3 regions of the Agrobacterium sp. 22-226-1 genome follow, and region 2 is predicted to be linked to each of the others. Evidence: predicted binding sites of a transcription regulator. Region 2 holds the regulator's gene; each other region holds the start of a gene.
What was found. The regulator HrcA, encoded in region 2, represses chaperone genes, less so after heat shock. The targets are predictions, from matches to a motif close to GTTAGCACTCNCNNNNNGNGAGTGCTAAC.

Region 1: groES (co-chaperone GroES) is a predicted target of HrcA. The motif match lies at 2,161-2,189, and genes of this name have one in related genera.
Region 3: groES (co-chaperone GroES) is a predicted target of HrcA. The motif match lies at 3,048-3,076, and genes of this name have one in related genera.

Annotation. Positions count from the first base shown of each region.
Region 1 is NZ_JBNWCP010000001.1:615,390-625,477, forward strand. It holds gene groL (chaperonin GroEL) at 100-1,734, opposite strand; gene groES (co-chaperone GroES) at 1,809-2,105, opposite strand; gene ACQZ5K_RS03010 (TIGR01459 family HAD-type hydrolase) at 2,474-3,322, shown strand; gene ACQZ5K_RS03015 (bifunctional riboflavin kinase/FAD synthetase) at 3,370-4,350, shown strand; gene ileS (isoleucine--tRNA ligase) at 4,631-7,660, shown strand; gene ACQZ5K_RS03025 (hypothetical protein) at 7,862-8,506, shown strand; gene ACQZ5K_RS03030 (nucleoside deaminase) at 8,557-9,015, opposite strand; gene ACQZ5K_RS03035 (pseudouridine synthase) at 9,087-10,088, shown strand, end outside.
Region 2 is NZ_JBNWCP010000001.1:249,837-259,924, forward strand. It holds gene mutM (bifunctional DNA-formamidopyrimidine glycosylase/DNA-(apurinic or apyrimidinic site) lyase) at 1-450, shown strand, start outside; gene ACQZ5K_RS01260 (enoyl-CoA hydratase) at 482-1,255, shown strand; gene rpsT (30S ribosomal protein S20) at 1,451-1,717, shown strand; gene dnaA (chromosomal replication initiator protein DnaA) at 2,587-4,047, shown strand; gene hemW (radical SAM family heme chaperone HemW) at 4,119-5,318, opposite strand; gene rdgB (RdgB/HAM1 family non-canonical purine NTP pyrophosphatase) at 5,324-5,968, opposite strand; gene rph (ribonuclease PH) at 5,986-6,702, opposite strand; gene hrcA (heat-inducible transcriptional repressor HrcA) at 6,838-7,929, shown strand; gene grpE (nucleotide exchange factor GrpE) at 8,042-8,677, shown strand; gene ptsN (PTS IIA-like nitrogen regulatory protein PtsN) at 8,758-9,219, opposite strand; gene hpf (ribosome hibernation-promoting factor, HPF/YfiA family) at 9,302-9,874, opposite strand.
Region 3 is NZ_JBNWCP010000018.1:70,657-80,744, forward strand. It holds gene ACQZ5K_RS23380 (IS6 family transposase) at 85-798, shown strand; gene groL (chaperonin GroEL) at 906-2,534, opposite strand; gene groES (co-chaperone GroES) at 2,587-2,901, opposite strand; gene ACQZ5K_RS23395 (usg protein) at 3,178-3,450, shown strand; gene ACQZ5K_RS23400 (hypothetical protein) at 3,544-3,834, shown strand; gene ACQZ5K_RS23405 (Hsp20 family protein) at 4,000-4,473, shown strand; partial or broken gene ACQZ5K_RS23410 (IS6 family transposase) at 4,593-5,263, opposite strand; gene ACQZ5K_RS23415 (helix-turn-helix domain-containing protein) at 5,243-5,422, shown strand; gene ACQZ5K_RS23420 (SDR family NAD(P)-dependent oxidoreductase) at 5,499-6,269, opposite strand; gene ACQZ5K_RS23425 (nuclear transport factor 2 family protein) at 6,342-6,776, opposite strand; gene ACQZ5K_RS23430 (DUF4145 domain-containing protein) at 7,165-7,569, opposite strand; gene ACQZ5K_RS23435 (hypothetical protein) at 7,602-7,898, shown strand; gene ACQZ5K_RS23440 (DUF982 domain-containing protein) at 7,895-8,197, shown strand; gene ACQZ5K_RS23445 (SMI1/KNR4 family protein) at 9,244-9,837, shown strand; gene ACQZ5K_RS23450 (hypothetical protein) at 9,956-10,088, opposite strand, start outside.

The DNA.
Region 1 (10,088 bases), 370 kb from region 2:
CGCCGATAAGATGTGCCGCCTTCCGTCAATCACACAGGCACGACAAAGAAAAAGGGCGGTCCGAAGACCGCCCTTTCTTAATTCCGGTGACAGGACTGATTAGAAGTCCATGCCGCCCATGCCGCCGCCCGGCATTGCCGGCATTGCAGCTTCCTTCTTCGGAAGCTCGGCGATCATGGCTTCGGTGGTGATCAGCAGAGAAGCAACCGAAGCTGCGTTCTGCAGAGCCGTACGAACAACCTTGACCGGGTCGACGATGCCGAGCTGGATCAGGTCGCCATATTCGCCGGTCTGGGCGTTGTAGCCGTAGTTGTCTTCGTTCTTCTCGAGGATCTTGCCGACAACGATGGAAGCTTCGTCACCTGCGTTGTCTGCGATCTGGCGAACCAGAGCCTGCAGGGCGCGGCGGATGATGTTGATACCGGCTTCCTGGTCGTCGTTTTCACCCTTTGCGGTGATCTTCGTGGACGAACGCAGCAGGGCAACGCCGCCGCCCGGTACGATGCCTTCCTGAACGGCAGCGCGCGTCGCGTTGAGAGCGTCGTCGATGCGGTCCTTCTTTTCCTTCACTTCGACTTCCGTCGAACCGCCGACGCGGATAACGGCAACGCCGCCAGCGAGCTTGGCAAGACGTTCCTGCAGCTTTTCGCGGTCGTAGTCGGAGGTGGTTTCTTCGATCTGGGCCTTGATCTGGGCAACACGGCCTTCGATGTCGGACTTCTGGCCGGCGCCGTCAACGATCGTGGTGTTTTCCTTGGAGATCGAAACCTTCTTCGACTTGCCGAGCATGTCGAGGGTAACGTTTTCGAGCTTGATGCCGAGGTCTTCGGAAATGACGGTACCACCGGTCAGGATGGCGATGTCTTCCAGCATGGCCTTGCGGCGGTCGCCGAAGCCAGGAGCCTTGACGGCAGCGATCTTGAGGCCGCCACGCAGCTTGTTGACGACGAGCGTTGCAAGAGCTTCGCCTTCGACGTCTTCAGCGATGATGACGAGCGGCTTGCCGGTCTGAACGACGGCTTCGAGAACCGGCAGCATGGCCTGAAGGTTCGAGAGCTTCTTTTCGTGCAGGAGGATGTATGCGTCTTCGAGGTCCGCAACCATCTTTTCCGGGTTGGTCACGAAGTAGGGCGACAGGTAGCCGCGGTCGAACTGCATGCCTTCGACGACTTCGAGTTCGGTTTCGGCGGTCTTGGCTTCTTCAACGGTGATGACGCCTTCGTTGCCGACCTTCTGCATTGCTTCAGCAATGTCGAGACCGATCTGACGCTCGCCGTTTGCGGAGATCGTGCCGACCTGCGCAACTTCTTCAGACGTGTTGATCTTCTTGGCCTTGGCCTGAAGGTCCTTGACGACTTCAGCAACGGCCAGATCGATACCGCGCTTCAGGTCCATCGGGTTCATGCCGGCAGCAACTGCCTTGGAACCTTCGCGAACGATGGCCTGGGCCAGAACGGTCGCGGTGGTGGTGCCGTCACCGGCGATGTCGTTGGTCTTGGAGGCAACTTCGCGAACGAGCTGTGCGCCCATGTTCTCGAACTTGTCTTCCAGTTCGATTTCCTTGGCGACGGAAACGCCGTCCTTGGTGATGCGCGGAGCGCCGAAGGACTTGTCGATAACGACGTTACGACCCTTCGGGCCGAGGGTGACCTTTACTGCATCAGCAAGAACGTCGACGCCCTTGAGCATCTTTTCGCGTGCTGTGCGGCCGAATTTTACTTCTTTGGCTGCCATTTTCAAAACTCCTGGTTTCGAATGACCGGACCGGGTCCGGCTTGAAATTTAAGGAAACGATGGGTCGGCTGAAATCAGCCGATGATGCCCATGATGTCGGCTTCCTTCATGATCAGAAGGTCTTCGCCGTTGAGCTTGACTTCGGTGCCCGACCACTTGCCGAACAGAACGCGATCGCCAACCTTGACGTCGAGAGCGACGACCTTGCCGGCCTCGTCACGTGCGCCGGAACCGACGGCGACGATTTCGCCTTCCTGCGGCTTTTCCTTGGCGGTATCGGGAATGATGATGCCGCCCTTGGTCTTTTCTTCGGACTCAACGCGACGAACGACGACGCGATCGTGAAGCGGGCGGAAATTGGTGCTTGTCATTGTCTAATCCCTCGATCAAATGACTGCGCGAGCTTTTGGAACTCGCCTGATGGGTGTTAGCACTCTCCTTTATCGAGTGCCAGCGGAACCGAGATAAGGAGGGCTTCTGCCGGAGTCAAGAACGCCCTGTCTGAAAAATTTCATGGCTTATGGTTATCAGCGTTCCATGACAGAAATTTCCCATGCGCGGACGGGCGCCACGACGACATTCTTTTCGTGCGTTCCGGCCGCATCGCATCTAATGGGCATTTGTGTTCATGCTGCGTCAGGCGGGCCAAAGACCGGTCTGGCGGCGCTTTTTTCCTTGCCATCGGCGTCCCGCTTTGCGATGTGACGCTCACCCTCTTCTCGCATCCGGAAAGCATCTCATGGCCCATCGCATTCTCACCCTCGGCGAAATCACGGCTGGGTTCGACGTTATTCTTTCGGATGTCTGGGGCGTGCTGCACAATGGTGTCAGCGCCTTTCCGGATGCGGCGGTTGCCCTGCGGGAAGCGCGCAAGGCCGGCAAGACGGTGGTGCTCATCACCAATTCGCCGCGTCCCGCTCCCGGCGTCATCGCCCAGCTTCGCGTTCTCGGCGTGCCGGATGAAGCCTATGACCGTATCATCACCTCCGGTGACGTCACCCGCGGCCTGATCGCGGAAGGTCCGAAAAAAGTCTTCCTGCTCGGCCCGGAGCGGGATCTGCCGCTGCTGGACGGTCTCGATGTCGAGCGCGTCGGCGAGGCGGAAGCGCAGTCCGTGGTCTGCACCGGCTTTTTCGACGACGAGACGGAAACGCCTGAGGATTATACCGAAATGCTCAAGGGCTTCATTGCCCGCAACGTGCCGATGATCTGCGCCAATCCCGATCTGGTGGTGGAGCGCGGCGAGCGCATCATTCCCTGCGCCGGCGCCATGGCCGCTTACTACGAACAGCTCCGCGGCGAGGTCCGCATTGCCGGCAAGCCGCATGCGCCGATCTATGAGGCCTGCCTTGCGGCGGCCAAAGAAGTGCGCGGCGCCTTCGCCAAGGATCGCGTGCTCGCCATCGGGGACGGCATGCCGACGGATGTGAAGGGCGCGATTGCGAGTGGTCTCAACCTTCTTTATATCAGCGGCGGCATTCACGCCGCCGAATATACGCTGAACGGCCAGACGGACGAGGCGCTTCTCAACGCCTATCTCAAGGGGCAGGGTGCTGCTCCCGGCTGGTGGATGCCCCGTCTCGCCTGAGGACATCTTGCCTGAGGAATAGCTGGCGCAGGAATGGATCGATTGCCATGACCGTCTTTCACCGCAATGAAAAAAAGGAGCCGCTGCCGGAAGCTCTTCGCGGCGGCGTCATCGCCATCGGCAATTTCGACGGCGTGCATCGTGGCCACCGGGCTGTGCTGGATCGTGCCCTGGAGCTGGCGGAAGCCCGTGGCGTTCCCGCGCTGGTGCTGACCTTCGAGCCGCATCCCCGTTCCGTCTTCCGTCCCGATACGCCGGTCTTTCGCCTCACGCCCGCGCCATTGAAGGCGCGCATCCTTGAGGCAATCGGTTTCCGCTCCGTCATCGAATATCCCTTCGACCGGGAATTTTCGCAGCGCTCGGCGGAGGAATTCGTCCAGTCCATTCTGGTCGACTGGCTTCATGCCAGCGCTGTCGTCACCGGCTTCGATTTCCATTTCGGCAAGGGCCGCGAAGGCGGCCCGGCATTTCTGATGGAGGCCGGCAAACGCCATGGCTTCGACGTGACGCTGGTGGATGCCTTCCGCGACGAGGGCGCGGATGTCGTCTCCTCCAGCCGGATTCGCTCGCTTCTGTGCGAAGGCGATGTGGCGGGTGCCGCAGGCCTGCTCGGTTATCGCTTCACGGTGGAAAGCGAAGTCATCGGCGGCCAGAAGCTCGGCCGCACGCTGGGTTATCCCACCGCCAACATGGCGCTGGCACCGGAAACGGAACTGAAAGCGGGCATCTATGCCGTGCGGTTCCGCCGCCCGGACGGTTCGATCCGCGATGGGGTGGCAAGCTTCGGTTACCGCCCGACCGTCACTGAAAACGGGGCGGCGCTGCTCGAAACATTCGTCTTCGATTTTTCCGGCGATCTTTATGGCGAGGTCTGTTCGGTCTCCTTCTTCGGGCACCTGCGCGACGAGCTGAAATTCGACGGTCTCGATCCGCTCGTCGCCCAGATCAGGCGCGATGAAGAAGAGGCGAGGGCGATGTTATCGGGCGTGCGTCCGCTCAGCGAACTGGACGCCAGGATCGCGTTCTGACCGGGTAAGGCCGGTCAGCCCCTGTTCCGGCCGATATTGCCGTCGCTTTTCTCTTCCTTTTTGCCGGAAAACCGCATAAACAACCGGCCATGTTCCAATACCGGTTGATGTTCAAAACTCAGATTGGCCGAATTATTGGCCCGGCCTTCCGCCCGCTCTGACGAGCCGGAAGGTCCGGGATTTTGGCGCTTGTCATGACTTTGGTCATGGCGCTTTCCGTATTTGCCCTCTTTGAAATTGAGACGGCGCGACCGACACGGCGCGCAACAACGGTACGATTATGAGCGACACCGCAGAAAAACTGGATTACTCCGCCACCCTCTATCTGCCGCAGACGGATTTTCCGATGCGCGCCGGCCTGCCGCAGAAGGAACCGGAAACGGTGAAACGCTGGCAGGAAATGGGCCTCTACAAACGCCTGCGCGCCTCCGCCGCCGGCCGCGAAAAATTCGTGCTGCATGACGGCCCGCCCTACGCCAACGGCAATATCCACATCGGCCATGCGCTGAACAAGATCCTGAAGGACGTCATCACCCGCTCGTTCCAGATGCGCGGTTACGACGCCAATTACGTTCCGGGCTGGGATTGCCACGGCCTGCCGATCGAATGGAAGATCGAGGAAGCCTATCGCGCCAGGGGCAAGAACAAGGACGAGGTTCCGGTCAACGAATTCCGCAAGGAATGCCGTGACTTCGCCGCCGGCTGGATCAAGGTTCAGTCGGAAGAGTTCAAGCGCCTCGGCATCGAGGGCGACTTTGAAAACCCCTATACGACGATGAACTTCCACGCCGAAGCCCGCATCGCCGGCGAACTCCTGAAGATCGCCCGCACCGGCCAGCTTTATCGCGGCTCGAAGCCCATCATGTGGTCGGTGGTCGAGCGCACGGCGCTGGCGGAAGCCGAAGTCGAATATGCCGATGTCGAGAGCGACATGATCTGGGTGAAGTTCCCGGTGGCAAAACTCGAATATGACGAGCAGACCATCAACTCTCTATCATTCGATTTGGGTCTTCGCCCCGAATACGAAGATGAGAAAGCTGATATCGTCGATTATGCTGTCCAGGAGGCTCTCGATAAAACCCGCCGGCATCTCGATGAGTTGCGGGGCGCGTCAGTGGTCATCTGGACCACCACGCCGTGGACCATCCCCGGCAACCGCGCCATCGCGTTCTCTTCGCGGGTCGAATATGGCCTCTACGAAGTGGAAAGCGCGCAGAACGATTTCGGTCCGCAGCCGGGCGAAAAGCTGATCTTCGCCAAGAAGCTCGCCGATGAGGCCGCAGCCAAGGCAAAGCTGACCTTCAAGCTCGTTCGCGACGTGAAAACCGAAGAACTTGCCGCCATCACCTGCGCCCATCCTTTGGCGTCGCTTGGCTACGATTTCCCGGTTCCGCTGCTCGAAGGCGATCACGTCACCGACGATGCCGGTACGGGTTTCGTGCACACCGCGCCGAGCCACGGCCGCGAGGACTTTGACGTCTGGACCGCACATCAGCGTGAGCTGGAAGCGCGCGGCGTTTCGTCGGCCATCCCGTTCCCGGTTGGCGATGACGGTTTCTACACCGAAGACGCCCCCGGTTTCGGCCCGTCCGCCGAAGGCGGCGCTGCCCGCGTCATGGACGATAACGGCAAGAAGGGCGATGCCAATGACCGCGTCATCAAGGCGCTGATCGCGGAAAACAACCTGTTTGCCCGTGGCCGTCTGAAGCACAGCTATCCGCATAGCTGGCGCTCCAAGAAGCCGGTCATCTTCCGCAACACGCCGCAATGGTTCGTCTATATGGACAAGGAACTGGGCGACGGCACCACGCTGCGCTCGCGTTCGCTGAGCGCTATCGACGACACCCGCTTCGTTCCGGCTTCCGGCCAGAACCGCCTGCGCGCCATGATCGAAGGCCGGCCCGACTGGGTCCTGTCGCGCCAGCGCAGCTGGGGCGTGCCGATCGCCGTCTTCGCCGATGAGAAGGGTGAAGTCCTGATCGATGAGGCCGTCAACGCCCGCATCCTCGAGGCCTTCGAGGCCGAAGGTGCTGACGCCTGGTTCGCCGAAGGCGCCAAGGAACGTTTCCTCGGCAATGACCACGACCATGCCCGGTGGCAGCAGGTCATGGACATTCTCGACGTCTGGTTTGACAGCGGCTGCACCCACACCTTCACGCTGGAGGACCGCCCGGACATGAAGTGGCCGGCGGATGTCTATCTGGAAGGTTCCGACCAGCATCGCGGCTGGTTCCACTCATCGCTGCTCGAAAGCTGCGCGACGCGCGGCCGCGCGCCCTATAATGCCGTTGTCACCCATGGTTTCACCATGGATGAGAAGGGCGAGAAGATGTCCAAGTCCAAGGGCAACGTCGTCTCGCCGCAGGAAGTCATGAAGGACGCCGGCGCCGATATCCTGCGCCTGTGGGTCATGACGACGGATTACTGGGAAGATCAGCGCCTCGGCAAGGCCATCATCCAGACCAATGTCGATGCCTATCGCAAGCTGCGCAACACCATCCGCTGGATGCTTGGCACGCTCGCCCATTATGAGGGCGAGGAGATCGCCTATGCCGATCTGCCGGAGCTGGAAAAGCTGGTGCTGCACCGTCTGTCCGATCTGGATAAGGTCGTGCGCGAAGGTTATGACGGCTTCGAGTTCAAGAAGATCGCCCGCGCGCTGGTGGATTTCGCCAATGTCGAGCTTTCGGCCTTCTATTTCGATATCCGCAAGGACACGCTCTATTGCGACGCGCCGTCGTCGCTGAAGCGCCGGGCGGCCCTGTCGGTCATCGCCAAACTGTTTGATTGCCTCGTCTCTTGGTTGGCGCCCATGCTGCCCTTCACGACGGAAGAGGCCTGGCTTTCGCGTTATCCGGATGCGGAATCGGTGCATCTCGTCCAGTTCCCGGAAATCCCGGCCGAGTGGAAGAACGATGCGCTGGAAGCGAAGTGGGAAAAGATCCGCAAGGTCCGCACGGTCGTCACCGGCGCGCTGGAAGTGGAACGCCGTGAAAAGCGTATCGGCTCTTCGCTGGAAGCAGCTCCGGTCGTCCACATTGCCGACGCCGATCTTCTGGCGGCGCTGAAGGGGCAGGATTTCGCCGAAATCTGCATCACCTCGGCCATCTCGGTGGTGGGCGATGAAGGCCCGGCCGATGGCTTCCGCCTGCCGGAAGTGGCAAAGGTCGTGGTCGAGCAGAAGCTGGCGGAAGGCACAAAATGCGCCCGTTCCTGGCGCATCACCACCGATGTTGGCTCCGATCCGGCCTATCCGGAGGTTTCCGCCCGCGATGCGGCCGCCCTGCGAGAGCTTGCAGCCCTCGGATGATCCGAAGCTGCGCATCGTTCCTGTCGAAACCCGATTCCGGGTTTCGGGCCGATGCGCGATGAAAATGACCGGATGAATTGCGCTTTGCCTCTTCATCCGGTACACCTGCCTGAAAATGGCCGGATTTGCACGGCAATGCGGGCTGCCGCCTGCCGAAAGACGATGTCTGGCGAAGTGGGACGGACGGCTGGAAGGGTTTCAATGAAGACGATGCAGGGTAATGCGCAGGGTTTGGGCATGTTTCGCACGGTTGTTGGCATCACGACGATAGGCGTGTTGCTTGGCGCGTGCACGAGCCCGACCTACGGCACGGGCAAGACGGCGGCGGAACAGCTTGTCGACGATCTTGGCAACGCGACCTCGATCACCGGCAATGACCAGGAAAAGCGCAACCTGAAATACAGCCCCCGCCCGGGCCTCGTCGTTCCTGCTCAGGCCCGTGCCGAACAGTTGGCCACGCCGCAGCAGAACATGGCAAGCCGCGAGAACAATCCGCAATGGGTCGAATCGCCGGAAGAAACCCGCGAACGCCTGCGCGAAGAGGCGGATGCCAACAAGAACAACCCGCATTATCGCTCGCCGCTGCTCGCAGGCAACGGCACCGCCGGCCAGATGACCGAAACCCAGAAATGGGAAGCTTTCCGCAAGGCCAAGGCCGAAGCCCAGGGCGGCTCCGTCGTCAACGCCCAGCGCAAGTTCCTCACCGATCCGCCGGCTGAATATCGCAGCGTTCCGCAGGATCAGCTGACCGATCTCGGCGAACCGGAGCAGAAGAAGGAAAAGCGCCGCAAGAAAGAAGCGGCCGTGGCAAATACCGGCAAGAGCTGGTGGAACCCCTTCCAGTAATAACGAATGGCTGATGGCCTGCGGGAAAGCTTGCGCCTCCCGCCGGTCGCTCAATCGTCGAGGCGTTTCTCGCGAAAAAATTGCCGCAGGATTTCCGCACTTTCGCTTTCCGCCAGTCCCGAATAGACATCCGGCGCATGGTGGCATGTCGGCTGGCTGAAGAAACGCACGCCACTCTCCACTGCGCCGCCCTTCGGGTCTCGCGCGCCGTAATAGAGCCGGCGGATACGCGCGAATGAAATCGCCGCCGCGCACATGGTGCAGGGCTCCAGTGTAACGTAGAGATCGGCGCCGGGCAGGCGTTCCTGCTCCAGCGCTTCGCAGGCCATGCGGATCACGGCGATTTCGGCGTGAGCCGTCACATCGTTCAATTCACGGGTGCGATTGCCGGAACGGGCGATGACGCGGCCGTCCATAACCAGTACCGCGCCGATCGGAACCTCCTGCCGCTTAGCCGCGGCACGGGCTTCCGAAAGCGCCAGCTCCATGAAATGCGTCCTTTCGGCCATTGCGTTTCAATTTCCTCTTAACCCTTGTGCTTGGACCTGATAGGACAGCCCAAACAACAGGCAAACAGCAAATGACTTTTAAAGACAAGCCGAAGCGTGACGGCGGCAAGACATTTAGCCGCGACAGGAAGCCGAAAGGCCCCGGCAAGCCCGCCGCAGAGCGCGAAAAGAAACCGACCGAGGCAAAGGCCGCCCCGGTGCCGGAAACCGTTGGCGCTTCCAAGCCCGAGCGCATTTCCAAGATCATGGCGCGCGCCGGTGTGGCCTCGCGCCGCGATGTCGAGCGCATGATCATGGAAGGCCGCGTGTCGCTGAACGGCGTCAAGCTGGATACGCCGGTGGTGAACGCCACGCTCTCCGACAAGATCGAAGTCGACGGCATGCCGATTCGCGGCGCCGAGCGCACGCGCCTGTGGCTTTACCACAAGCCCGCTGGTCTGGTGACGACCAACTCCGACCCGGAAGGCCGCCCGACCGTTTTCGACAATCTGCCGGGTGAACTGCCGCGCGTCCTGTCCATCGGCCGTCTCGATATCAATACCGAAGGCCTGCTGCTGCTCACCAACGATGGCGGACTTTCCCGCGTGCTGGAACTGCCGACCACCGGCTGGCTGCGCCGCTACCGCGTGCGCGCCCATGGCGAGGTCGATCAGGCCACACTCGACAAGCTGAAGGAAGGCATTGCCGTCGACGGCGTGCTCTACGGCGCAATCGACGCCACGCTTGACCGCACCCAGGGCCACAATGTCTGGATCAGCATGGGCCTGCGTGAAGGCAAGAACCGCGAGATCAAGAACGTGCTCGGCGCGCTCGGTCTCGAGGTCAACCGCCTGATCCGCGTTTCCTACGGTCCGTTCCAGCTCGGCGATCTCGCTGAAGGCAAGGTGCTGGAAGTGCGCGGCCGTATGCTGCGCGACCAGCTCGGCCCGCGTCTGATCGAACAGGCCGGCGCCAATTTCGACGCGCCGATCTACAATGCGCCCGTTGAGGATGAAGAAGACGACGCGCCGAAGCGGCCCGTAAAATCCGAATGGGCGAAAAGCGATGCGCCGGAAGGCAAGCCGCGCTTCGAA
Region 2 (10,088 bases):
CTAGGCCCGGAGCCGACAGGCAATGCGCTGAGCGCGGATTATCTGGCGAGCCGGTTTGAAGGTAAAAGCCAGCCCCTGAAAAGCACGCTGCTGGACCAGAAGGTCATTGCCGGTCTCGGCAATATCTATGTCTGCGAGGCGCTGTGGCGCGCGCATCTTTCGCCTTTGCGGGCGGCGGGAACGCTGGTGACGAAAGGTGGCAAGCCCAAGGCGCAGCTCGTCGATCTGACGGAGAAAATCCGCGACGTGATCGCGGATGCGATCGCCGCCGGCGGCTCCTCATTGCGAGACCATATACAGACGGACGGAACGCTCGGTTATTTCCAGCACTCCTTTTCGGTCTACGATCAGGAAGGCCAGCCTTGCCGGACACCCGGCTGCGGGGGTACGGTTGAAAGGGTGGTGCAGGCCGGTCGTTCGACTTTTTATTGCGCCGCCTGCCAGAAGTAACGGAGCCGGAGTGCCGGAAGGGGAGATTGCCGTGGACTATGAAACGATACTGGTCGAGAAACGCGATGAGGTGGGTGTCATCACCCTCAATCGCCCCAAGGCGCTCAACGCTCTCAATTCGGTGCTTCTGAAAGAGCTGCGGCACATTCTGTCTTCGTTTTCCGCCGATGATTCCATCGGTGCGATCATTATCACCGGTTCGGAAAAGGCATTTGCGGCAGGCGCCGATATCAAGGAAATGCAGGGGCTGGATTTCGTCGATGCCTATGTCGGCGATTTTCTCGGCGGCTGGGACGAGGTTGCGGCCACCCGCAAGCCGGTCATCGCTGCCGTATCCGGCTTTGCGCTGGGCGGCGGCTGCGAGCTGGCGATGATGTGCGATTTCATCATCGCTTCGGACACGGCAAAATTCGGCCAGCCGGAAATCACCCTCGGCGTCATCCCTGGCATGGGCGGCTCGCAGCGGCTGACACGGGCAGTCGGCAAGGCGAAGGCCATGGATCTGGTTCTGACCGGGCGCATGATGGATGCGGCGGAGGCTGAGCGGGCCGGTCTCGTGTCGCGTGTCGTGCCGGCTGCAAATCTCATGGACGAGGCGGTGGAGGCGGCAACCCGCATCGCTTCCCTGTCGCGTGCTTCCGTTCTCATGGCCAAGGAAAGCGTCAATCGCTCCTTCGAGGTGCCGCTTGCGGAAGGACTGAGATATGAAAGACGATCCTTCCAGTCGCTCTTTGCGACAGTGGATCAGAAGGAGGGCATGGCCGCCTTCGTGGAAAAGCGCAAGCCCGCTTTCCGGAATCGCTAAGGATTCGGAATATCGGCGCTTTTAAGCGTTTTGCGCGTTGACGGGCGTAAGCTTTAGCGGTATATGCCCGCCCACGGTTAAGGAAAGCCATCCGGCTTGTCCGAAATTACTCCCGCATTCTTGGGTTAGCTGAGGTCTTCGAACGACCCGATCCTATGGTTGCGGAATTTGGTTTGAATTCGAAGAGAGGCATACATGGCCAATACAACTTCGGCGAAAAAGGCGACCCGCAAGATCGCTCGCCGTACCGCAGTCAACAAGGCTCGCCGTTCGCGCGTTCGCGGCTTCATCCGCAAGGTCGAGGAAGCAATCGCTACCGGTGATCTGGCAGTTGCCACCGAAGCTCTGAAGGCAGCCCAGCCTGAGATCCAGCGCGCAGCGACCCGCGGCGTTCTGCACGGCAACACGGCATCCCGCAAGGTGTCGCGTCTCGCACAGCGCGTTAAGGCTCTTTCCGCCTAATCCGGCTAATCACAAATAATTATTCAAAAAGCCTGGTCTTTTGACCGGGCTTTTTGTGATTCTAACTGCCCGTTAACCATTGCTGCCGTAACGTGACAAACGCATGTCAGATGGACGACAGGAAATTTGTAATAAAAACAAAGGTTTGCTGGAGGTCTCTGGAAAACTCAGGCGCTTTCTCTACGGAAGTCGCGGCTAGTTTTGAGTCAAGAAGATTTTTATTTTTTTGCCAAAATCAGCTCTCAAAAATTGCCAAAATTGAATCTCATTGATTCATAAGCGATTCTGCTTCGCACCTTGTCGGTGATGCAAAACGGCCTTTGCGAGTCAATGGCCGATCTGAGTTTTTGCAGAAAAAACGCCATTGATCTCTCCCCACGATCCTGCCTAAATGCATTTCAACAAGGGGTGCGGATCTCAGTCCACAGATTATCTCGATGATCGTATCGACGATATTCACCTTCTTGCTGGCGGGTCTTTCGGGGTCCGTTTTTTCAGGTCATGGAGCTTTTTGTGCCGTTTCGGTCTCCGGAACGGGCGGGAGTTTTTTGTCCTCAAGAATGCGCCTTAAGGTTGTAACGAAAGGAGCGTTTTAGCGTGTCGCAGGCCTCTCCATGAGGGGGAGGGAAATGGGATAACCGGCTCGCAAACGAGTAGTCGCCTTTGACGTTCTTTCGAGGGGAACGCTGGAGGCAAAAATATACGAGGGGGATCTCTGGCGATCGATCTTTGATCGTCAGGCTATGATTGGCAATTTGAAAGGCGGCAATATGCAATTGAATTTGGCGATGGGTGCGGTGGTTGATGGGGACCGCGCACCAAAGACGCGTGATGCAGCTTGCTCAGATGCGGCAGGGGACAAATCGGCAATGACGCACGATGCGCTGTTTGAACGTTTTAGCGCGCGGCTCAAGGCACAGGTTGGTCCGGAGGTCTATGCAAGCTGGTTTGCACGGCTCAAACTCCATTCCGTTTCGAAAAGCGTCGTCCGTTTTACCGTTCCGACGACCTTTCTGAAGTCCTGGATCAACAACCGTTACATGGATCTGATCACGAACCTCGTCCAGAGCGAGGATCCGGATGTGCTGAAGGTGGAGATTCTGGTCCGCTCGGCCAGCCGCCCGGTCCGTCCAGCTCAGACCGAGGAAAGGGCGCAGCCCGTTCCGGAAGTCGGTGCGGTTCAGCGTAACAAGTCCTTCATTCCGTCGCAGCCCGCGACGCCTGCCGCACAGCCTGCGGCTTCGCAGGCGACCATGCGTCAGGGCGGTTCCGGGCCGTTGTTCGGTTCGCCGCTCGACACACGTTTCACCTTCGATACCTTTGTCGAAGGCTCGTCCAACCGCGTCGCCCTTGCGGCGGCAAAGACGATCGCCGAAGCCGGTGCCGGCGCCGTGCGCTTCAACCCGCTGTTCATCCATGCGGGTGTCGGCCTCGGCAAGACGCATCTTCTGCAGGCAATCGCCAATGCCGCCATTGACAGCCCACGCAATCCGCGCGTGGTCTATCTGACGGCCGAATATTTCATGTGGCGTTTCGCCACTGCGATCCGCGACAATGACGCGCTGACGCTGAAGGACACGCTGCGCAATATCGACCTGCTCGTCATCGATGACATGCAGTTCCTGCAGGGCAAGATGATCCAGCACGAATTCTGCCATCTGCTGAACATGCTGCTCGACAGCGCCAAGCAGGTCGTGGTCGCGGCTGACCGTGCGCCATGGGAGCTGGAATCGCTCGATCCGCGTGTCCGTTCCCGCCTTCAGGGCGGCATGGCCATCGAGATCGAAGGTCCCGACTACGACATGCGCTATGAGATGCTCAACCGCCGCCTCGGCTCGGCACGCCAGGACGATCCGTCCTTCGAGATTTCGGATGAAATCCTGACCCATGTGGCCAAGAGCGTGACGGCAAGCGGACGCGAGCTTGAAGGCGCCTTCAATCAGCTGATGTTCCGTCGCTCTTTCGAGCCGAACCTCTCGGTTGATCGTGTCGATGAGCTGCTGTCGCATCTCGTCGGGACGGGTGAGGCCAAGCGTGTACGCATCGAGGATATTCAGCGCATCGTCGCCAAGCACTATAATGTGTCGCGACAGGAGTTGGTGTCCAACCGCCGCACCCGCGTCATCGTCAAGCCACGCCAGATCGCCATGTATCTGGCCAAGATGCTGACGCCGCGGTCTTTCCCCGAGATCGGTCGCCGTTTCGGCGGTCGCGATCACACCACGGTTCTGCATGCCGTGCGCAAGATCGAGGAACTGATTTCCGGCGACACCAAGCTCGGCCATGAGGTTGAGCTGTTGAAACGCCTGATCAATGAAAACAACGCATGAAAAAAGCGGCCTTCGGGCCGCTTTTTTATTGTCGTCTTGTTTATTGGGCTAAAGCCGGGTGGAGGCTGGCGTCAGCAGGCGAGATCGGCCACCACCGCGTCCAGAATGAGCATGCCGGACGGCGTGCAGCGCAGGCGGGAATTGCCGAGCCTTTCCACGAAACCGTGCTGGAGGAGGAATTCCTCCTTTTCCGGATCGAGATTGCGGCCGGAAAGGTCGCTCCAGCGGGCGAGATCGATGCCTTCGCGCAGGCGAAGGCCCATCAGCAGCAATTCATCGGCCTGCTCATCGACGCCAAGCAGCTCCTGATCGACCATACCGTGGCCTTCCCGCTCGACGGTTTCGAGCCAGTTTTCCGGGTGGCGCTCGGTGGCGGTTGCGAGCTTGGAAGCGCCTCGCGTCAGGCGTCCATGCGCGCCGGGGCCGATGCCGGCATAATCGCCATAACGCCAGTAGGTCAGGTTGTGGCGGCTTTCAGCACCCGGCCGGGCATGGTTGGAAACCTCGTATGCCGGCATGCCGTAACGCTCCGTGATTTCCTGCGTCGCTTCATAAAGCACGGCCGAATGTTCGCCATCCGGGACGATCAGCTTGCCGGCCTTGTGCAGCCCGTAGAAGGGCGTGCCTTCCTCGATGGTCAGCTGATAGAGCGACAGATGGTCGACCGCGTAGGAGACAGCCTCTTTCAGCTCAGCGTCCCATTCGGCCACCGTCTGGTTCGGTCGGGCATAGATGAGATCGAAGGACATGCGCGGAAAAATCTCCCGCGCCAGCCGGATGGCCTTCAAGGCATCGGCAACATCATGCAGGCGGCCAAGGAACTTCAGGTCGCGGTCGTTCAGCGCCTGCACGCCGAGCGAGACACGGTTGACGCCCGCCGCGCGGTAACCGCGAAAACGCTCGGCCTCGACGCTGGAAGGATTGGCTTCCATGGTGATCTCGATACCATCCGGCACATGCCAGAAGCGCGAGACGCCATCGAGAAGTGCCGCGACCGTCTGCGGGTCCATCAGCGACGGCGTGCCGCCGCCCATAAAAATGCTGGTCACGACGCGCGGGCCGCTCAGCGTCCGCATATGTTCCATTTCACGGAGAAAGGCTGCCGTAAACCGTTCCTGATCCACCGGCCGGTGGCGGACATGGCTGTTGAAATCGCAATAGGGACATTTGGCCGCACAGAAGGGCCAATGCAGATAGATCCCGAAACCGGGATCGCCCGTATCCGGCAGAAGCGACGCGCCGGGGGCAGAAAGTTGATGCTCCCCGACCATCGGGTTCATGCCTCCAGGCAGGTTTCTACGAATTTTTTAAACGCCCGGGCACGGTGCGAAAGCGCGAAGGCGTCGCCATGTTTCCAGCCGTGTTTTTCATCCGCGCTCATCTCGCCGAATGTGGTGTCGTATCCTTCCGGTTTGAAGACCGGATCGTAACCGAAACCGCTCGTTCCGCGCGGCGGCCACACCACCGTGCCTTCCACCTCGCCGCGGAAATATTCGAGATGCCCGTCCGGCCACGCCAGGCACAGCACGCTGACGAAGCGGCCGGTGCGGTCTTCCGGTTTCGATGCGCCTCGCTCGGCCAGCGCATCCTCGACCTTCTGCATCGCCATGGCGAAGTCGCGGGTGCCATCGGCCGTTTCCGCCCAATTGGCGGTATAGACACCCGGCGCACCATCCAGCGCATCGATGACCAGACCGGAATCGTCGGACAAAGCCGGAAGACCCGATGCCTTAGCGGAGGCAAGCGCCTTGATGGCAGCATTTTCCTCGAAGGTCGTACCCGTCTCATCCGGCTCTTCGAAATTCAGTTCCGCCGCCGATTTGGCGGAGAAGCCGAAAGGCCCGATCAGATCGGCGATTTCGGCGATCTTGCCCTTGTTGTGGCTGGCGACGACGATCGTTCTGGTATCGAGCTTGCGCATGGTGCTTTCCTGTCGGCTCAGGCGATTGCCTGTTTCTGAAGGGCGACCAGTTCGCTGCAACCGGCCTTGGCAAGACCGAGCAGCGTCAGGAATTCTTCCTCGGAGAAGGGCGCGCCTTCCGCTGTGCCCTGAACCTCGACGATGCCGCCGGAGCCGGTGATGACGAAATTAGCGTCGGTCTCGGCGGAGGAATCCTCGAGGTAATCGAGATCGATCACCGGCTGGTTGGCAAAGATGCCGCAGGAGATCGCGGCGATATGGTCCTTCAGAACCTTCTCGACCTTGATCATGTTGCGGGTTTCCATCCATTTCAGGCAGTCATGCAGGGCAATCCATGCGCCGGTGATGGACGCGGTGCGGGTGCCGCCATCGGCCTGGATGACGTCGCAGTCGATGCTGATCTGGCGCTCACCCAGCGCCTGCAGATCGACGACGGCGCGCAGCGAACGGCCGATGAGGCGCTGGATTTCCTGCGTGCGACCGCCCTGCTTGCCGGAAGCGGCTTCGCGCTTCATGCGCTCGTGGGTGGAGCGCGGCAGCATGCCATATTCGGCGGTGACCCAGCCCTTGCCGCTGTTGCGCAGCCACGGCGGCGTCTTTTCTTCAAGGCTTGCGGTGACGAGCACATGCGTGTCGCCGAATTTCACGAGACAGGAACCTTCGGCATGTTTCGAGAAATTGCGCTCGAAGGAAACCTTGCGCATCTGGTCGGTTTTTCTGCCTGAAGGCCGCATATGATCCACTCTCCATGTTGGTCCCTGCCTTCTAAGGCGAGGTCCGGGCTTTTGCAAAGCCAATTTCCATTTTGCCGCGGCGTTGCAACGCATTATATTGATGCGAGCTGGTTTGAACGACAAAGAACGGACGAAATGGGTTTTTCCGCACCGCTATCAAAAGATCAGGCATCGCTGCTGGATGAACGGTCGCGGGAAATTTTCCGGCGCATCGTCGAAGGCTATCTCGATACGGGCGAGCCGCTCGGATCGCGCAGCCTGTCGCGGCTGTTGCCGATGTCGCTTTCACCCGCCTCCGTTCGCAACGTCATGAGCGATCTCGAGGAACTGGGCCTCATCTATTCGCCGCATATCAGCGCCGGTCGCCTGCCGACCCAGACGGGGCTGCGCTTCTTTGTTGACGCCTTCATGCAGGTGGGTGACCTGCCCGCCGAGGAAAGGGCGACTATCGACCGTCAGATCGGACCGGTCGCCGGCCACGAACAGTCGCTGGAAGGGCTGTTGACGGAGGCTAGCCGCATGCTGTCCGGCATGTCGCGCGGCGCGGGCCTCGTATTGACGGCGAAGAACGACGTCATCCTCAAGCATGTCGAATTCATAAGGCTGGAGCCCACCAAGGCGCTCGCCGTGCTGGTGGGCGACCACAATCAGGTCGAAAACCGCATCATCGAATTGCCGGCCGGCATCTCCTCGTCGCAATTGACCGAAGCGGCGAATTTCATCAATGCCCATCTCTCCGGTCAGACGCTGCATGAGTTGCGCGGTCAATTCCAGACGCAGCGGGCGGAACTGCAATCGGAACTCGGCATATTGGCGCAGGACCTCGTGGAGCGCGGTCTGGCGGTATGGGCGGGAGACAATGAGGAGGGCAAGCTCGGCCGTCTCATCGTTCGCGGTCGCTCCAACCTGCTCGAGGGTCTCGCCGGTGAGGAAGATATCGATCGGGTGCGCCTGCTGTTCGACGACCTGGAGCGCAAGGAAAATCTCATCGAAATCCTCAATCTCGCGGAAAGCGGCTCGGGGGTCAGGATTTTCATCGGCTCGGAAAACAAGCTGTTTTCCCTGTCCGGTTCGTCGTTGATCGTCGCGCCCTATCGCGATGAGGACAATCGTGTCGTGGGTGCGGTCGGCGTCATTGGCCCGACCCGGCTGAATTACGCCCGTATTGTGCCGATGGTGGACTATACGGCGCAGATCATGGCCCGCCTTTCCCGCAAGCAGAGATAGGACAGACCCGCAAGGTCAGGGAATGCGGCAAGCTTTTCGCCGCAAGCCTTGATTTTTGCCCGTCAAAGCTCGATATCGGGCGCAACCAACATATTCAAATCTGGAGAACGTCATGACCGACGATACAAAAAAGCCCGGACCTGACGCGGACGTCGCCGAAGAGTTTGTCGAACCCGCGCTCGCCGGGGAAGAGCCGATTGACGCTGCCGAACCCGATCCGGTCGAGCTGCTCAAGGCTGAAAATGCCGACCTGCGTGACAAGTTCCTGCGCCTTGCGGCCGAAATGGACAATCTTCGCCGTCGTACGGAACGCGATGTCAAGGATGCGAAAGCCTATTCTCTCGCTGGTTTCGCGCGCGATATGCTCGCCGTTTCCGATAATCTTCGCCGCGCGCTTGAAGCCATTCCCGATGAACTCAAGACCAATGGCGAAGCCGGTCTCAACGGTCTGATCGAAGGCGTCGAGATGACGGAACGTTCGATGCTGTCGACGCTGGAACGCCACGGCGTGAAGAAGATCGATGCCGAGGGCCAGAAGTTCGACCCGAATTTCCATCAGGCCATGTTCGAAATTCCGAATCCGGCGGTTCCGAACAATACCGTGCTGCAGGTGGTTCAGGCCGGTTTCACCATCGGCGACCGCGTCCTGCGCCCGGCAATGGTCGGCGTCGCCAAGGGCGGCCCGAAGGCGGAAGTTGCCGCATCGGCCGAGCCGGGCACCTCGTCTCTCAATGAAAAAGACGCGTAAGGCATCTATCCTTACGTCATAAAAAACGCGCCTTCAGGGCGCGTTTTTTATTGCCGTTAAACTGAGGGAGTTAGCCGCGATCAAGCCGCCGTCGCCTGCTCCTGATTGAGGAAAGCGTAGATTGCGGTATCGGAATCGGTGGCGCGCAGCTTGGCGACCAGTTCAGGGTCGCGCAGGGCGCGTGCAATTCTGGACAACGCCTTCAGGTGATCCGCGCCGGCGCCCTCGGGCGCGAGCAGCAGGAAAACCAGATCGACCGGCTGGTCGTCCAGCGCTTCGAAATCGACCGGTGTTTCAAGGCGCGCGAAGACGCCGGTGATCTGATGGATGCTGTTGAGCTTGCCATGCGGAATGGCGATGCCGTGGCCCACACCGGTGGAGCCGAGTTTCTCACGCTGGAGGATGACGTCGAAAACTTCCCGTTCCGAGACTCCGGTAATTCTGGCTGCCTTTGCGGCCAGCTCCTGAAGCAACTGCTTTTTGGAATTCACCTTGAGGGCGGGAATAATCGCATCTTGTTGCAGCAAATCTGCCAACGCCATTCTCTTTTTCCTTCATGCCATCGAGACGATGCAGGAGGCAGCTACGCTTTCGCGCTCTGCCTCCCACGTCTTGTCAGACTGTTCAGCTCTTGATCGTTTCCGCGTCGATCCAGCCAATATTGCCGTCATGACGCCGGTAAACGATGTTGAGATATTCCTTGCCCGGGCTGCGGAACAGCAGAACCGGTTCGTCCGTCATGTCGAGCGCCATCACGGCGCTGGCGACGGACATTGTCTTAATCTGTTTCGAACTCTCCGCTACGATGGTGGGTGCGTAATCTTCAGGAACCTCGTGGTCCTCATCGGGAATAGCATCCATCACCGTATAGGCGATTTCCTGCGACACGCCATTCGCACCATTGTGGTGGTCCTTAAGCTTGCGCTTGTAGCGGCGCAGGCGCTTCTCGATCCGCTCTGCGGCGGCATCGAAGCTGGCCTGCGGATCATTTGCCTGACCCGCCGCATGCAATACAATGCCGGTATCGAGATGCAGCTTGCAGTCCGCGGCAAAACGCGATCCGGACTTCTCCACGGTCACCTGGCCTGAATACCCCCCATCGAAGTATTTGGTAACCGCCAGACCTATATTGTCCTCGATCCGCTGACGGAAAGATTCACCGATCTCCATATGTTTACCAGATACACGCACACTCATGGAAATTTTCCTTTTTGTAGTGATTTGCGAGTACCAGCTTACGTCAAGCCGCGCGCGCATCCAAGCGTTTCGAAGACCTTAAAAAGCCCTCATTCGAATTTTACGCCCATGGACGGTGGAGATGAATCCGTTACAAATGACCTTGCTTACGTGTGCGGCGGGCTTCTAGCCCTTGCCGTGGCAAGAGTCAATGGTGCGGCAAAAAACCGCCATA
Region 3 (10,088 bases), on a different contig from region 2:
TGCTAACTTGCAAGTCCTGGTATCTCATCCCACGGTGGCGTCGCCTTAAGGGATTGGTGGAGATCGGTTTGGTAATTGGTGGAAATGACCGAAGTCCAGAATGCTCACTTCAGACGCCATCGCTTCCCCGCCGCGATCATCGCCCATGCTGTGTGGCTCTACTATCGGTTTCCACTCAGTTTTCGCGATGTTGAGGATCTGCTCGCCGAGCGCGGCATTGAGGTCTCGTTCCAGACCGTCTCGGAATGGGCGGCGAAGTTCGGCCTCAAATTCGCTCATCAACTCCGGCGGCGTTGGCGCGGCCAGTTTGCCGACAGGTGGCAGTTTGACGAGATGGTGGTCTCCATCAAAGGAAAGAAATACTGGCTCTGGCGCGCCGTCGATGCCAATGGCTACGTCCTCGATGCGCTTTTGCAAAGCCGAAGAAACAGGCGAGCAGCGCTGCGACTGATGAGAAAGCTGCTGAAAGGCCAGGGTGCCACGCCACGGGTCATGGTGAGCGAAAAGCTGCGGTCCTACTCTGCCGCGAAGGCGGAACTGATGCCGGGCGTCGAGCATCGTTCCCACAAATGCCTCAACAACCGTGCCGAGAATTCACATCTTCCCGTGCGACGACGGGAGCGACGTATGATGCGCTTCAAGTCGGCGCGGCAATGCCAGCATTTTGTGTCAACCCACGGCCAGATCGCCAATCTCTTTCTTCTCCACCGAAAACAACTGACCGCCGCAGATCATCGCAAGCTCCGTTCCCACGCCATCGCAACATGGCGAGACATCGCCGCGTCAATCAACGCATAAACATCCGCCGATGAGCCTTCTTGCGCACTCGCCTCGATTAAGGCGACGCCACCCTCCCATCTCCCCAAAAATGGCCCACCCCACGAATGGGGCAGGCCACAGCTCACCTAGAAGTCCATGCCCGGACCAGCGGGCAGGGCGGGAGCGGCGTCCTTCTTTGGCTTTTCGGCAATCATCGCTTCCGTCGTGACCAGGAGGCCGGCAACAGAGGCCGCATCCTGCAGGGCGGTGCGAACCACCTTGGCCGGATCGATGACCCCCTGAGCATAAAGGTCACCATACTCGCCGGTCTGCGCGTTCCATCCGAACGACAGCTCGCTCTTTTCCCGGAGCTTGCCAACGATAATCGAACCTTCGGCACCGGCATTTTCAGCGATCTGACGCACAGGTGCCTCGATTGCGCGGCGGACGATATCGATGCCGACCCGCTGATCTTCATTGGCAGTCGGCAGACCCTCCAACGCTTTGACTGCACGTAGCAAGGCTACGCCACCACCGGGCAGGATACCTTCTTCGACGGCTGCGCGGGTTGCATGAAGGGCGTCATCGACGCGATCCTTCTTCTCTTTCACCTCGACTTCGGTCGAGCCGCCGACGCGAATGACGGCAACACCGCCTGCGAGCTTGGCAAGACGCTCCTGCAGCTTTTCGCGGTCGTAGTCGGATGTCGTCTCCTCGATCTGGGCGCGGATCTGGGCCACGCGGCCGTCAATCTCGGCCTTGGAGCCGACGCCATCGATGATGGTGGTGTTTTCTTTTTCGATTGCCACCTTCTTGGCGCGGCCGAGCATATTCAGCGTGACGTTCTCCAGCTTTATGCCGACGTCTTCGGAGATCACAGTGCCACCGGTGAGGATAGCGATGTCTTCGAGCATGGCCTTGCGGCGATCACCAAAGCCTGGCGCCTTTACCGCCGCAATCTTGAGGCCGCCACGCAGCTTGTTGACGACGAGGGTCGCGAGCGCTTCGCCTTCGACGTCTTCAGCAATGATCAGCAGAGGCTTGCCGGACTTCACCACGGCTTCCAGCACCGGCAACATTGCCTGGAGATTGGAGAGCTTTTTCTCATGGATGAGGATATAAGGGTCTTCGAGCTCTACCCGCATCTTGTCCTGGTTGGTCACGAAGTAGGGCGAGAGATAACCGCGGTCGAACTGCATGCCCTCGACGACTTCCAGCTCTGTCTCGGCAGTCTTTGCTTCCTCGACGGTGATAACACCTTCATTGCCGACCTTTTCCATCGCTTCAGCGAGGTACTTCCCGATCTCTTCGTCGCCATTGGCCGAGATCGTTCCAACCTGTGCGATTTCCGAATTGCTGGTAATTTTGCGGGCGTTCGCTTTCAGCTCTTTAACGACTGCCTCCACGGCAATATCGATGCCGCGCTTCAGGTCCATCGGGTTCATGCCCGACGCAACCGCCTTGGCACCTTCCTTGACAATCGCCTGGGCAAGAACAGTTGCGGTGGTGGTGCCGTCGCCGGCGAGATCATTGGTCTTTGACGCCACTTCGCGCAGCATCTGCGCGCCCATGTTCTCGAACTTGTCTTCCAGTTCGATTTCCTTGGCGACCGAGACGCCGTCCTTGGTGATGCGCGGCGCGCCGAACGACCTGTCGATGACCACGTTACGTCCCTTCGGACCAAGCGTTACTTTGACGGCGTTGGCAAGAACATCGACCCCACGCAGCATGCGTTCACGGGCATCGGTGTTGAATTTGACTTCTTTCGCAGCCATTTGTTCACTCCTTCAATAGGCAGCTTTTTGACTGATGGCGGACGGTGCGTGATTACGCAGCCTGCTTCTGCTCGGCCTGGGCTTCGATAATACCCAGGACGTCGCTTTCCTTCATGATCAACAGGTCTTCACCGTTGATCTTGATTTCAGTGCCTGACCATTTGCCGAACAGGATCCGGTCGCCAGCCTTGACGTCGAGCGCCTGGATCTGGCCGGCCTCGTTTCGTGCACCAGGCCCAACGGCGACAACTTCGCCTTCCTGCGGCTTTTCCTTGGCAGTGTCAGGGATGATGATACCGCCTTTGGTCTTTTCTTCGGATTCGACCCGGCGGACGAGAATGCGATCATGAAGCGGTCGGAACGACATGTTTTCCTCCGTTGAGCAAAAATGATGACGTTGAAGACCCAGGCCGGACCGGATGACCAGTCCGGGCGGGTGCGAACCTCACTCAAGCGTTCGCGGGCAAAATTTATTTTCGGGATTTTTCGATTTCAAGAGGGTGTTCTGGAAAAATTAGCACTCGGCCATCGCGGCTGCTAACATACTGCAATCGCTAAGTAATTTTAACTGGTAATGTAGAATTGTCTTGATGCCGATCAGAATTTACGTCACCTTCACCTTGTTACGAAATGGAGATGAAGCATGCAATTCTCATCTGACCTGGAGCGACAGCTCAATGGCTACGGACTGACGACTGCCCACATCCTCTATCGCATCCCAGACTTTGAATCCGTTCTGCAAACCTATGTCTGGCAGGATTACGATCTCGCGCCCGTTTTCCCCGAGATGCACAAGTTCCTGGATTTTTGGCGGGCGTCCCTCGATGGGCCGCTGCATTCGGTTCGCTACAGCCATCAGCGCCTGATCGGGCCCAACGAATGGCGGCGTGTCGATGGCGAGTTCAAGCTGCATTAAGGCTTGAATCTGACTTTTCCACTTCCTAGCTCACCCGGCGATCGGGGCTTGATGAGCCCGATCGCTTTCCACGTCTGTACGGAGTGAGGCCACATGGAAGAAAATATCAGGATCATCAAGAGTGCCAGTATCCCGGAGAGGGAGGAGATCATCACCGATTTTGCTCGTTGGCTTGAGACCACCTCGCAAGATGCGCTGGTCTATGGTGAGGGCCGTTTTGCTGTGATGTCGGCCAATATGGCACAAGCGATCCGCACAAACGCCGACGAACTTGCGCGCGACAATCCCGAAACGACTGAACGGGTATTGCAGCAAGCTTGCGCGATGATCTCGCAGTTCAAGGCGGCGTACCCGCATCGCGTTCTCAGTCGATCAGTGCATTGAAGATAGAGCAAATTGGGATCGGTAAAATTTTTGCGGCAGATCTTGAACCGGAAAATCGCCAAAACCAACTCATTTGCCGCCAGCCGCTGAGACAAGGGCTGGTTTCGCCGGGGAGCGCCGCTTTTGGCACTCCCGTACCCATGTTGCTTCAAGGAGGATATGGCTATGGTAACATCTTACGACTACGCACCTCTCTACCGCTCGAGCGTAGGCTTCGACCGGATCTTCAATCTTCTGGAAAACGCCCGGCGCGCCCGGTCGACCAGCGAATGGCCGCCTTATGACATCGTCAAAAGCGATGACGACACTTACCGGATCTCGATCGCGGTGGCTGGATTTGCACAGGACGATCTCGATATCATCTTCCAATCCAATCTGCTGACCGTCACCGGCAAGAAGCAGGAGGCACCAGCGGATGGCTACCTGCATCGTGGCATCGTCGGACGCCCGTTCGAACACCGGTTTGAGCTTGCCGACCATGTCCGGGTGAAGGGAGCGGAGTTGAACAACGGTATTCTCTCGATCGCGCTGGTCCGTGAGATCCCTGAGGCCTTGAAGTCGCGGAAGATCTCGATCCAAAGCACACCTGCGCTGACGTCAAATGCTCCGGCGCAGATCGAAGCGCAGAAGGCGGCTTGATCTTTAAGTTCATGCAGTGGGTCACGTGCGCCATCGCAATGGCGCCCGTCAACATCCCGGGGGCAGTGCCAAGTTGTTTGGCGCTGGGTGCCATCGACGCCGTGTTGCCAGTAGACTGTCATTTCAGCGGCATACTCAGCCCACAGGCTGAACGCATCAGCCCGCGCGGCGGTATGAAATGGCAGGCAGCGTGTAGCGGCGGGGGCGGAAGATGGTGTTGATTTGCTCGTGGGCTGACAGGAAGCGCTGTGCCTGAAGTGGTGTTTTGAACCGACCCATGATCTTCTCGCGTTTTCGGGTCTGCCGATGGGAGTTTTCAATTCGGTTGTTCAGCTCCTTGTGCGCCCGATGATCGGCATCTGGAGCGATGGCCTGGATCGGCGTTACGTACTGCCCGGTTTGTTCGTCACGCCCACGCGCGGCTGACCAAACTGCTTGATCAGTCTTGAGAAGAAGCGCCTGGCAGCCCTGCTGTTGCGGCGAGCCTGAACCAGGATATCGAGAACACGCTGTTGGCATCAATGGCGCGCCAGAGCCAGAACTTCTTGCCGCCAATCTTGATGACGGTCTCATCCATGTGCCACTTGTCTTTGGGTTTTGGCCGGTCCCTGCGGATGCAGTTCGCGAAATGACAACCGAAGCGATTGACCCGGAGCCGAACAGTTTCCCGGCTGACGACAACTCCGCGCTTGGCGAGCAGATCCTCCGCATCGGCAGTGCTCAGGGCAAAGCGGTGGTAGGCCCACATCGCACTTTCAGCCAGAGCCTGATGAAGCGGCGGCTCGAACAAAGTGCGAGCAACCTGCTTGACGAACGATTTGGCAACATTTCGACCGCTGCCTATGGCGCCGGTTTTAACGATCTGTCGCACTTCAGCCGGACCTTCCGGAACCATTACGGAATGTCGCCCCGCGAGTACAGGAACTCTTTCGCCAAGCTCAGGGGCTAGGCCGTGGCAGCGATGGCATCAAGTCTCCGCACCTTCATCCGCCTGAACCTTGGCACCGCGGGTCGAGCTTAAGGCCCTACATTCCGGTCATGCCGCCGTCGATGGTGTACATGCTTCCGGTGATGTAGGACGCCTTGTCGGAGGCGAGAAACAGAACCAAATCGGCGATTTCCTCCGGCTGCGCATAGCGTTTGAGGCCGGTCAAGTTCTCGAATTGCCCCTTGACACCTGCCGGATCTGACTCGGAGAAGCCGGATTCGATCCCGCGCATCATGCGGGTGTCCACCGGGCCTGGGCACACAGCGTTCACCCTGATCTTCGCTGGTGCTGCTTCAGCGGCCGCAGCGCGGGTTAGCCCGATCACGGCGTGCTTGGACGCGGTGTAAACTCCGAGGGAGTGGAACCCAATGAGGCCAGCCATTGACGACGTGTTCACGACGGCCCCGCCACCTTGGACGGACATTTCCTTGAGCACGTGCTTGAGTCCAAAGAAGCAGCCCTTGATGTTGACGTCGAGAATCTTATCCAGGGTCTCGGCACTCGTATCGACAAGCAGTCCTGTCTTTCCCTCGATGCCCGCATTGTTGAAAAACACGTCGATCTTTCCGAACCGTGCCTTGGTGGCCGCGACGAAGCTCTCCACCTCGGTCTCTTTCGAAACGTCAGCGGCGATTACGACGCTTCGGTCCGGTTTGAGACCGAGCTCGGCAGACATCGCTTCAAGGGCGTCCTTGTTCAGGTCGACGAGAACAAGATTAGCGCCCTTATCATGAAAAGCTTTCGTCGTAGCCTTTCCGATCCCTCCGGCCGCTCCAGTGATAAGGACGGCTTTACCTTTGAATTGCATATGTGTCTCCAGTCTGCTGAAATTTTGGGGATCCCGATCTCCGGGACAGGTCACGCGTTGGCTTCCATAACGTCAGGACGGCTGGACGAATTCAGTGAACTTGACCTTGTAATCGACGTCTCGACGGCTGTACCTCCAAGCGCCGTCTTCGCGCTCCAACCAGTCATGATAGACGCAGATGCTGCCCTCGGTCTTGCCGTCCTTGACCACGAAGAACTGCAGGTAGGCCTTCTGCCGTGCTGTATCGCCTTGGAACGTAATGATCTCGTTGGTCGTAAGGTGATGCATGTTGCCGAAAGTCTCGTTGCAGAGCTTGACGAACGCCGCAAGCTCCTCTGGGCCACAAGGGCGCTGCCCCTCGATCAGAGCGTTGAATACGCCGCTCTTAGTGAAGCACGCCGTCCAAGCCTTTCCGTCGACATCGTCGACAGCGTAGTTGTATTTCGCATTGAGAGCCTTGATTTCCAGTATGTCGGCGACGCGGGCCGTATCGATCGTGTCAGTCATTGGTTCCCCATTATTGGTTACTCGCAGGGCGTCGCTCACGTGATCGCCGCAAAAAAGATCGTGCGTTTTTGGCTATAGGTCTTGGCGTAGAGGGAAGGGAGATTTTGCCGGGAGAGAACTGTGAGAACAGTGGTGCAGAGGTCGGCCACGGTAGCGGCGGAATAATCCGTCCGGGCATTGTAAAGTCAACCGAGAACAAGCAAGACAGTGACATCTGCCGCGATCGCTCATGCCAGTGCGATTTTTGTCCACAAGTTCATGGCCGCTGCGCGCAAATTTTGTGATTAAATTAGAATCGTTCTATATTCGTTCATCATACGTTGCGCCTACCATTAGTCTTGCCTAAAGTAGAAGTTGCGCAAGATAAGTGGTCGCAACTTGGTTCTCATCAATTGTTGATTGCAGGCGCAGTGGCCGAGCGCCGAGGACGTTGCGGGAGACTTAACAGAAGACCAGCGTGCGTCCCTTCATTCAGATCCATGGTTCCAGGGTGAACTGCTTCATTTCCGATCACACGAAGAGCGTCAAGAGCTTGTTGGATACGCTGATCCAGTCCTTTTTGACCGCCTTCACCGAGGTGGCCGCACAATTTTCGTACCGCCAAACGAAGCAGCGCAGCAGCTCTGCGCGGAGAAGAGCTCATGACGCCGGCTGCCTCGTGATAGTCGACGACTATGACTTTAGGAGTGTCGTGGTTGACACCCGCACACCGCTCTGCACGGTTCTCAAGATGAATTATTCGGGCAACGGGCAGAAGGGCGGTCGGCACACAACCCGGAACAAGTACCGCCACAATTCCATTTGCGGCTCATGAGGAGAACGCAAATGCGCGAGAACAAAATGGAGCCATACACCGTCGAGCAGTTGCAGCAGCAATATGCCGTGAGCCTGCATATGGCGGTGGAGGTGCGGGAGCGGTTCGGTGGCGACCGGTCGAAGCTCGCCAGGTTCATGAAGCACTGCCCACACAGGGACGCTGAAAAAAAACCGACGAAAAAGGGCTGGCTTGAACCAAGCCACGGCCGTTTGAAATTTGCCGACGAGGTCTTGAACGCGCCTTTTCTGCCACCAATATTTTTTGTGCTTCTTGATCTGGTTGTTTGGATTGGAGGTAAGAAATGAACAGCCAAGATGTTTTGTTTCGAGCACCCGTTCGTGTTCGCATGCAGTGCGGACTCGAGAGAACATTCCTCAGCGTCTACGATGCGCTGGACTACCTAGAGCACGAGTGGCCCCTTCGCCGCGGGGATCGCTACAAGCGGGCGGTACACCGATGCCGGGCCGCACTGGCGTGGGCCGCGTCTCCGGACGTCGCGCGTGAGGCTTTCATCGCAGCTTGCCTTGAGGCAGGGATGCCGATGGTTATGACAAGTTCGTTGCCCGCGGGCAAACATAGACCCAATCTTCAAGCAGCCGGCTAGATACACAGCCCCGCGGAAAGCGGGGCTTTTTATGTCGTGTGATCTATCCAAAAAAAATTTCGCAGACCCACTAGCCGTTTTCGCCTCTCTCTCGGAAAGTATGTGTGTGGCTCACGTCGGGGCACCCTTATTTTGCAGGCGTGGATCACAGAACCCGGCCTAAAATACTATATATTGTTGCTCCGTATGGAGCACATCCTGCATGATCAGAACACGCAATCAGAATATCGCAGGCCCATTTCCTGGCACCGGATCGGCACCGGCTATGGTTCGGGACAAGTGGTTGCCGCCAGACGGTCGCGCCGCTTTCGAGAGGTTGAACGACGAAGCCGCGATGCGCGGTACCGTCATCAACGCGGGTAGCCTAGTCGCAGCGAACGACAACCGCTTCGGATTCGCTCCCGGTGGATAAACGTCGCTCTAAAACCGAATTTGTATGAAAGGGTTAGAAACCCAACGGCACCTTGGGGTGCCGTTTCCATTTGGGACGCTCTTAGTCGACGGACGTTTGAAACTCGTGAGATGTCTTCATCCCATTCAAGATCATAGTGCTGGGTATCGGCATGTACTATGCCATTAAGTGGCATCACGATCAGGCGAAGAAAGACGAAGCGTCCAAGGGACACTAAACGCCAGTGGGTGCCCACTTGCTTCTTGCTGGGTTCGCACAGGTTATCGGTAGACAATTTTTGCCAGCTCCGCCAGTGACAAGGTGGGGCTGAATACGTTTCAGGACCGGCCGTGGACGCGTAAGCCCGGATAACCAAACCGCACACCGTATGGGCGCCGCCTGATTTTCAATCCCATGCGCGTTCTCTTCCGCTTGCATGGTGATCGTGCGGCCCGTTCCCTTAGTTGGTTGAGCGGGCCGCTTTGGCTATTTTTCATCATTAGTTGGTGGGGCTTCCTTGACGGCACCGCAATGTAACTTGGGGACTCGACCCACCACCCACCACGACGCCATTATTCCGCACGATGGTGGGTATAGTATCGCGGCAGAGGCCGTCTTCTGATGATTGAGAGGAAATTCTATGGTGATCAAGGTTGTGGAAGGCGCATCGGGGCCGATCGAATTCCGACCCTTTGATGGAGAATCCGCAGTCGGGCTGCCAAGTGAAGAGGCGCTTGCCGCCTTCGCACAGGAGCTTGGCGTTTCGTTGCCGGTGGCGTATCGACAGTTTTTGCTGCGGATGAATGGAGGCAAGGTGTCGCCACGGGGTTTCCGGTATGAGTATTCTCCGGAGGCGCGCCTCTTTCTGGAGCGTTTCCTCGATCCGAATGATGAAATCCTGTCGGAGAACGCGACGCTCTTTCGCTACTTTCATGCGCTCGGGCATGCGAAGCAGGCTCTCGACCTCAAGGCCCTGCAGGTCACAGTCCGCCGCTGGGGGCGCGAGGATACCGTCGGCATCGGCCAGACGATCTCCGGGGACATCCTTGTGCTTGATCTCCAGCCGGGGCCGGAGCATGGCTCGGTGAAGTACATGACGATCCATGGGGTCGGTGCAATGGAGGATGATGAAACGGTGCCTTTGGCCTTCGTGGCCGCCGATTTCGATAGTTTCTGCGGCTCCTTCTTTGACTATGACGAGGAAATCGATCGCCGCGCTGCAGCCGTCATGCGGGGCGGAAAGCGCTGACGCAGGGATGCATTACAGAAGGCGTTCGTGGGACGCAGCCCTCTCGATGAACTTGAACTCTACATCATCCAGGAGCAGGTCAGTGCGACCGCGATTCTCTAAAACTCGTACGGCTGCACTACAAGGGCAGGCCAATATCCTGCCTCTTCAAGTAGAGGTGCGCCATCATCCGTCCAAGGTCACGGTCGTTGACACGATAGCGGTAGATCAGCGCAACGGGCACAAAAATCACTTCACTTTGAAACGACGCC